Regions from separate parts of the Paenibacillus mobilis genome, predicted to be linked through region 2. Evidence: riboswitches for the same ligand, from Rfam matches in the RefSeq annotation. Region 2 holds a riboswitch; the other holds the start of a gene.

Region 1 (4,378 bases), on a different contig from region 2:
CGCATGCCGGTCATGTATGCCAAATCACGCCCGTCCTTCAACAAACCGCGTGACCGCAGCCGGATAGCACAGGAATAGAAGCCGGAAATGGCCTGTACCAAAAGTGTAAATGAAATGTGCAAAAATCCATTTTTCCAAATCGCCATTAACTGATATACTGATTGCAAATCGGAAAATCGGAGGCTGCCTGCATGTATTTACACGGTACCAGCAAAATCAATGCCAAAGGCCATCTTGAGATCGGCGGCTGTGACACAGTAGAACTTAAGGAAAAATACGGGACACCGTTATATATAATGGACGAAGCCCTCATCCGCAAACGTGCCAGAGAATATACAGAGGCTTTTCAGCAGTCGGGTCTTTCTTTCCAGGTGGCATATGCAAGCAAGGCTTTTTGCACCCTGGCGATGTGCCGGCTGGTGGAAGAAGAAGGCATGAGCCTGGATGTGGTGTCGGAGGGCGAGCTGTTTACGGCGCTTAAAGCCGGCTTCCCGGCGCAGCGCATTCATTTTCACGGGAACAACAAAACGCCTGCCGAAATTCAAATGGCCATCAGCGCCCGGATCGGGTGTTTTGTCGCCGACAACTTTGACGAACTGCACCTGCTGAACACGCTGGCCGCTGAAAACGGGGTGAAAGTAAACGTCCTGCTCCGGATTACGCCCGGCGTTGAAGCGCACACGCATGAATATATCTCGACGGGCCAAACCGATTCCAAATTCGGCTTTGACCTGGCGAACGGAGCTGCCTATGAGGCGGTAAAGACGGCAATCGGGTTGCCGCAGCTTCATCTGCTGGGTCTGCATTCCCATATCGGCTCGCAGATTTTCGAGGTGGAAGGGTTCCAGGTTGCCGCAGAACGGGTTTCCGAATTTGCGGTGAAAGTAAAACGTGAGCTCGACTTTGTTTTTAAGGTGATCAATCTTGGCGGAGGTTTCGGCATCCGTTATACTGACGAAGACGCACCGCTTCATGCCTCCGTTTATGTCAAGGCGATTACGGATGCGGTGAAACGGCATTTCTCCGGCGTTTATGACCAGCTTCCCGAGGTGTGGATCGAGCCGGGCCGCAGCATTGTCGGCGATGCCGGGACTACGCTTTATACCCTTGGGTCCAGCAAAAACATTCCGGGGATCCGCAAATACGTATCCGTTGACGGAGGCATGACCGATAACCCTCGTCCGGCTTTGTACGGTTCGAAATACGAAGCCATGCTGGCCAATCGGGCCGGCGAGGCGGCGGCCGAAACCGTTTCGGTTGCCGGGAAAGCCTGCGAAAGCGGCGATATGCTGATCTGGGACCTGGAATTGCCTGAAGTGAAAGCAGGCGACCTGCTGGCCGTAGCTTCAACGGGAGCTTACAACTACTCCATGGCAAGCAATTATAACCGGATTCCGCGCCCGGCGGTGGTATTCGTTAACGAGGGCGAAAGCGATTTGGTCGTAAAACGGGAATCGTTAAACGATATTGTCGCAAATGATGTTATTCCCGAGCGAATCAGCAAACAGCATTCGCTGAAATAAGGAAGAGGGCGGGGGAAACCCGTCTTTTCTTTTGTTTTTTTGAGCTGAAAAGTTTCCAGGAGGCCTCATAAAGCTCTGGTATGCGCTTTTGAGCATTCTCTCGCATTGAGGGTTTGTTTTGCACTCCCTTTCTTTTCATAGTAAACTGGACATGTTGTACATTGAAACATAATCTGGAAGGGGCTTGAACACTAATGGCAAAACAAGCAAAAATCAAACTTGCGAACGGCGGGGAAGTCATTCTTGACCTGTTCGATAAAGACGCTCCAAATACGGTGGCAAACTTTGAAAAACTGGCGAACTCCGGCTTCTACAACGGCCTTGTTTTTCACCGCGTGATTCCGGGTTTCGTAGCCCAAGGCGGCTGCCCGAACGGCACTGGCACCGGCGGACCTGGCTACACGATCAACTGCGAAATCAATCCGAACAAACATGAACGCGGATCGCTGGCTATGGCTCACGCTGGACGCAACACAGGCGGCAGCCAGTTCTACATCTGCTATGAAGCGCAGCCGCATTTGGACGGCCAGCACACGGTATTTGGCAAAGTGGTTAGCGGCATGGACCAAGTGGACGCTTTCCAAGGACGCGACCGTATGGAAACCGTCGAAGTATACGAAGTGTAATAACGGGGATTTAAGGTGAAAAAGAGGCCTGGCATAAATGCTGGGCCTCTTTTTTTTAAAGGTTCGTCGCAAAGGAAATGGCTGCGTTTCTGAAAACCGTGTGAATTTGCATATTGCATTAGCTGACAATAAGTGCTACTATTCAAAACAAGTTAGCAGCCGAAGATTCGAATCCAGGCTGCTAACCTAACAATTTCATATCGTATCCTTCGGGGCAGGGTGAAAATCCCGACCGACGGTGATGGCCGGTCTGATAAGATCAGATCTTGCGCCTCAGTCCGTGACCCGCAATTGTCCGTTTAACTGACGGAAATGCGGCTGAGCCGGTGAAATTCCGGGACCGACAGTATAGTCTGGATGGGAGAAGGAGATACGGAAGCTTGCTGCTTTTTGATAAGCGTTTTGTGCAGGTTTCTTTAATGATCGATGATGAGTCTGAAACGGATAAATCCATTCGTTTTGTTTGGTGACGCCGTAAGACTCGGCTGATGGTTTTCCGGCAGCTTTTTTCCGGGAATTCAGTTGACATCGTTTTATTTGGTATCGTATTAAACTCCTGTTGCCCCGGCCATTGGCCGGGGTTTTTGCATTTTTAAAACTCCGCAGGGTTCGAAATTTTACGTGAAAGGAGCATCAGGACAACATGCAATGGGCACCTACGGGGGACGTGAATCTGCAGCCTGTGAATGACGAATATTATATGTCGCTGGCGCTGGAGATGGCCAGGCATACGCAGGGACAGACGGGCATCAACCCGGTTGTCGGTTCTGTGGTTGTGCGGGATGGGGCGATCGTTGGCATGGGGGCGCATTTAAAACGGGGAGAAGGACATGCCGAGGTGCAGGCGCTGAATATGGCTGGCGATCGCGCGGCGGGTAGCACGGTTTACGTCACCCTGGAGCCCTGCAGCCATTACGGCGCTACGCCGCCATGCAGCAAAAGGCTGATTGAAGCCGGGGTAACCCGTGTGGTGGTGGCCTGTCAGGACCCGAATCCACAGGTTTCAGGCAGAGGCATTTCCATGCTGAGGGAAGCGGGGATTGAAGTAACTGCAGGGATCCTAGAAAAAGAAGCCGTGCAGTTAAACAAAAAATTTATCAAGTTTATTACAACGGGACTTCCTTTTGTCACTTTGAAAACAGCCAGCACGCTGGATGGGAAAATCGCTACGCGAACGGGCGACAGCAAATGGGTCACCGGCGAAGCCGCCCGAAACCTCGTACACACGATGCGTCATCAGCATGCGGCCATTTTGGTCGGGGTAAACACGGTTATCGCAGACAACCCGTCGCTGGATACGCGCCTGGCCGTACCTGGATTGTCGCCGGTTCGCGTCATTGTGGATTCCAAGCTGCGTATTCCCGAGGACGCGAGGGTGCTTGAAGCCGGCGGCCGGGCTCAGGGCGAAACGCTAATCCTGACAACGGAGGCCCATGGGCTACCGGATAAACAGCAGAGGCTCGAAGCCAGGGGAGCCCGTGTTCTAATCTGCGGAGGCGGCGAACGGGTCGATTTGAAATCGGGTCTGGAACAGCTCGCTCAAATCGGCGTTTCTTCCGTGCTTGTAGAAGGCGGGGGAGCAATCAGCGGTTCCTTTCTTGCGGAAAAACTCGCGGATGAAATTCAGCTGTTCCTTGCTCCCAAGCTGATTGGCAGCGGGGGACGCGACAGCTTTGGTTTTGCCGGACCCGACCTGATGAACCAGGCCGTAACCTTAACCGATGTTCAGGTCACTCCGGCAGGCAACGATCTATTGATTACGGGAACACCAAGTTGGGAGGGATAAACCTTGTTCACGGGACTGGTTGAGGAAGTGGGCCGTCTGAAATCCGTAAGCCGGAGCGGCGAAGCGATGCTGCTTGGCATCGAAGCCCACAAAATCATGGAGGACATGGCTCTGGGAGACAGCATCGCGGTCAACGGCGTCTGCCTGACCGTAACCAGCATGAGTACCTCATCTTTTACGGTTGACGTCATGCCTCAAACGTATAAGCACACCAATTTGTCGAAGCTGTCCAGCGGGCAAAAACTGAACCTGGAAAGGGCGATGTCGGCCGGGGGACGATTCGGCGGCCACATCGTTCAGGGACATGTGGACGGAACCGGCATTATTATAAACGTCAAACGGGATTACAATGCGGTGGTATATACGGTTAGGCCGGAACCTGCGGGGCTGCTCAAATACATTGTTGCGCAAGGCTCCATAACGATCGATGGAATAAGCTTGAC
Region 2 (4,378 bases):
TCACGAAAAATTGTAACCGGTTTCTTTGCGGTTGCCGTGCTGTTCTCCGTTCCTTTTTTGATCGCTTTAATTTTGACCGGGCATTGGCTGCTCGGAATCGTTCTCGTGGTTGTGCTCACAGCGCTCACTTACCCTTTGTCGCGTCTGTTTGAGAAAACGCTTTCTTCTACGTTTGACAATCTCTCGAACGTGACCGCCCGCATTGCCAAAGGCGATTTTACAGCAACCGTGCCGGAAACGGGTACGATGGGCGATATCAGCCGCACCTTTAACAGCATGACGGACAAGCTCAAGAAGCTCCTTGGCGACGTGACCTCCATTTCACGCCAAGTCATGGACACCAGCAGCGGCCTCTCCGAAAGGCACCAGGAATTAAAAACCGTCATGACCCAGGTAGCCCAATCATCCGGGGAACTCGCCGTCGGAGCCAGCCAAATCTCCGAAGATGTCAGCGGCATGATGGATTCCATCCAATCTATCGAAACCAAAGTAGGGAATTATACCGGTTCCGTCAGAGAAATGAACGAGCGCTCCTCCCATACGCTAAAGCTTGTTGAAGCGGGCCGCCAGTCCGTCGAGGAACAATCGGAAGGCATGAAACGGAATGTAGAAGCTACGGGTATGGTTGCGCAATCGATCGAAAAACTATCGCAAAATGCCAAAGGAATTACCCTGATCACCAAAACCATTTCAGAGCTGGCCGAGCAGACCAACCTCCTCTCCCTGAACGCTTCTATTGAAGCTGCGCGGGCCGGAGAGCATGGACGCGGTTTTGCTGTCGTCGCTCAGGAGGTACGCAAGCTGGCCGAAGAATCCACGACGTCTACCCAAAAAGTGTTTGAACTGGTCAAAAGCATCGAGCATGATGTGAAACAGGCTTCGGCGAATATACATACCAATGAAGAAATCGTAAGCATGCAAAATGAAATGATTCAGGAAGCGGAACGCATTTTTGCTCAAATCGTCGACAGCGTTGCTTATATTTCCGAACAAATCGCCGTCTTCAGCGAGGAGAGCGAGTCCATGCTGGAGGCTTCCCACAAAATTTCCGCTTCCATTCAAAATATTTCATCCATCACCGAACAGTCTGCTGCCGGTACCGAGCAAGTCTCTGCAGCCATGAATGAACAAATTTCTTCTATTGAAAATGTAGCCCTTGAAACCGAAGCGATGACCCAGGCGGTCTTCCAGCTTCAGAAAACGATTCAAGTCTTCAAAATTTAACTTACCCGTTTTTATAGCTTTTAAAAAATGCAGCAAAAAACCGGCAGATGCCGGTTTTTTCATGCTTCGATCAATCCGAATCATTAAGAAGAGACAAAAGGTTTGTTTTTCCCCGCAAGATGGATTGACATATCGAAAAAGGCCAATATAATTAACGTATGGACTATACATTAATATTTAAGGCGCTTTCGAATGAAACAAGGCTGCAAATGCTGCAGTGGCTTAAACAGCCGGAACAGCATTTTCCAGCGCAATCCGCTCATTTGAACGATTTGGATTTCACGGGCGGCGTTTGTGTGGGTTCGATTCAAGAAAAGGCCGGAATGTCCCAATCGACAACCTCGCAATATTTGTCGATGCTTCAAAGATCCGGACTGCTTGAAGCCAAGCGTTGCGGACAGTGGACTTATTACCGCCGGAACGAAGCCGCTTTAAAGCAGCTGGCTGAATGGATCGGACAAGAGCTTTAATTAGCATTCGAAATCGGCCTGTCAATAACATTATTGGCATGTTTTATTTCTCATTTCGTGTATTCTCAAATTAATCATTATACTAAAATTTATTAAGGATCTTCGGGGTAAGGTGAAATTCCTGACCGGCGGTGATGCTCTGCAAAGAGCTTAGCCCGCGACTCGCTGATGTCGTTTGCTTCAGCGACTGACTTGGTGCAATTCCAAGGCCGACGGTAAAGTCCGGATGGAAGAAGATCATCAATAATCGTGTTTGGCATGGTTTCTTTGCCCTGCTCCTACATGTTTATTTGATCACCCCCGATTGCTTTTAAACAATCGGGGGTTTTCCTTTTTTTAAGATCCGCAGGAGGCTATTATGTCCAGTATTGACCAAGCATTACCGATTCGCAGTGAGCGTAGCGTTAAAACCGGCTTTTGGCTGGTTGTTCTCGGGGCCGCCCTTTGGGGTGTGGACCCGATCTTCCGGATTTTATTGTCCAAGTATCTGACTTCTTCACAAATCGTGCTGCTGGAGCATCTTATTTTGTTCCTGTTTGCCGCCCCGGTTTTATGGGCTCACCGCTCTGAACTGAGAGGTCTGAAAGCCCGCCATGTCGGGGCCCTGCTCTTTATATCCTGGGGCGGATCCGCGCTGGCTACGATTTTGTTCACGCAGGCTTTGGCTACTGCCGTCAACTTCAACTCGGTTCTTCTGCTTCAAAAGCTGCAGCCGCTGTTCGCCATTATTCTTGCCCGGTTTCTATTGAAAGAAACGCTTCCCAAAATGTTCGGCCGGCTGCTGCTGGTTGCTTTGATCGGCACTTATCTGCTGACCTTCGGCCTTCATTTTCCATTCAGCCATGTCAGCGAATTTGTGGAGGTAGGGAGCCTTCTCTCCCTGGGAGCGGCCGCTTTGTGGGGAGGGTCCACCGTCATGGGGCGTTTGATGGTTGGAAAAATGGAGTACGAAACCGTGACCTCCCTTCGTTTTATTTTGGCGCTGCCTTTGCTGTTCGTAATTACGTTAAACCAAGGCGCAGCCTGGAATATTCCTTCCGATAAAGGCGCCGTGGCCGGCATTGTCATCAACATCGTTTTGCAAGCCGTGCTGCCCGGTCTGCTCAGCTTGCTGCTCTACTACAAAGGTTTGAAAAATACCAAAGCATCCATTGCCACCTTGGCCGAGCTTAGCTTCCCAATGGTCAGTGTCATCATTAACTGGATTGTTTATCATCAAAGAATTACGCTTGTCCAGTTGACCGGGTTCCTTCTGATTTGGGCCGTCCTGTTTGCGATCTCTCGTCAGCAGAGCTTGAAGGAACAACAGGCTTAATCGATTTACAACGATAAATGAACCGCTATGCCTTTTCGTTTCCTATCAGGAAGCCGGAAGGGCATTTTTTAGCCGCTAAAACAAAATAGCCGGCCGCCGCTCTGCCCGGCGCCTGGCTATTCCTTTTTGCTAAAGGACTGCTCAGCCTTTCACGCCCCCGAGCGTCATGCCTTTGACAAAGTATTTTTGCAGGAACGGATAAACGATGATCATCGGCACGCTGGCCACGATCGTCATCGTCGCCCGGATGGAGGTCGGCGTCACGAAATTGGCGTTGCTGTTGCCGCTGTTGGCAAAAGCGGAGGCTGAGGTCATCGAAGAGTTTGAGTTCGAATTGGCCAGCATACGCATCAGCTCATACTGCAGGGTGCTCAGATTAGGCACCTGAGAGTTGTAAAGAAAGACATCGAACCAGGAATTCCACTGGTAGACTCCCGTGAACAAGGCCACCGTCGCCAAAGCGGGCAGCGATAGAGGCAGCACGATCTGCATGAAAGTACGGAAGTCACCCGCCCCGTCCATTCGCGCCGATTCGATGATGCCTTCCGGCAGCCCTTCAATAAAGGAACGGATAACAATCATGTTAAACACGCCGATGATGCCAGGCACAATATAAACCCAAAAGCTGCCGATCAGATGTAGGTCCCGGATCAGCAGGTAGCTGGGGATCAGCCCCCCGTTCAGATACATCGTGAGTACGAACATCACCGTTACGAATTTGCGCAGGACAAACTCAGGACGGCTGATCGTATAAGCTACCATCGCCGAAGCGAATACGGTAATGACCGTACCGAGCACGGTGCGCAAAATGGAAATCAGCGTAGCGTGAAAAATCGTGGCTTCCTTAAATACGTATTGGTAGCTTTCCAGACTGAACTGGCGCGGCCAAAGGAAAATGCCGCCCCGGATCGAATCATTTGCATCGTTCAGCGATACGGCAAGCGTATTGATGAACGGATACAGCGTGATGACCGCCAAACCAACGAGGAATAATACATTGAAGGTATCGAAGATAAGGTCGCTGGGTGAGCGAAACCGTTTATACACTTTTTTGACAGGCATGCTTTGAGCCATCGGTTTTCTCCTCCTTTCCTAAAACAATCTCTCCTCGCCCATTCGTTTGGCCAGCGCATTGGCCGAGAACAGAAGAATAAAGCTGACCACCGTCTTGAACATGCCGGCCGCCGTGGCGAGCGAGAAATTGCCCATCGAAATCCCGTATTTCAGCACAAAAATCTCCAGGTTCTCGGAATATTCCGCATTCATGCCGTTGCCGAGCAAATATTGGGGTTCAAATCCCGTTTCCAGAATGTTGCCCAGGTTCATGATCAGCAAAATGATAATGACCGGCTTCAATCCGGGAAGCGTT

The links. Region 2 has a riboswitch for FMN ahead of AC3ZPD_RS20510 (DMT family transporter). Riboswitches for the same ligand answer to the same signal wherever they lie in the genome.
Region 1: linked by a shared signal. The riboswitch ahead of ribD (bifunctional diaminohydroxyphosphoribosylaminopyrimidine deaminase/5-amino-6-(5-phosphoribosylamino)uracil reductase RibD) and the one ahead of AC3ZPD_RS20510 (DMT family transporter) in region 2 are both predicted to bind FMN.

The regions. Positions count from the first base shown of each region.
Region 1 covers NZ_JBZCMS010000002.1:442,561-446,938, reverse strand. The annotation lists gene AC3ZPD_RS05295 (spore germination protein) at 1-78, shown strand, start outside; gene lysA (diaminopimelate decarboxylase) at 192-1,523, shown strand; gene AC3ZPD_RS05285 (peptidylprolyl isomerase) at 1,718-2,149, shown strand; FMN riboswitch at 2,351-2,522, shown strand; gene ribD (bifunctional diaminohydroxyphosphoribosylaminopyrimidine deaminase/5-amino-6-(5-phosphoribosylamino)uracil reductase RibD) at 2,793-3,935, shown strand; gene AC3ZPD_RS05275 (riboflavin synthase) at 3,939-4,378, shown strand, end outside.
Region 2 covers NZ_JBZCMS010000015.1:8,302-12,679, reverse strand. The annotation lists gene AC3ZPD_RS20520 (methyl-accepting chemotaxis protein) at 1-1,224, shown strand, start outside; gene AC3ZPD_RS20515 (ArsR/SmtB family transcription factor) at 1,383-1,694, shown strand; FMN riboswitch at 1,789-1,936, shown strand; gene AC3ZPD_RS20510 (DMT family transporter) at 2,053-3,009, shown strand; gene AC3ZPD_RS20505 (carbohydrate ABC transporter permease) at 3,151-4,083, opposite strand; gene AC3ZPD_RS20500 (ABC transporter permease) at 4,102-4,378, opposite strand, start outside.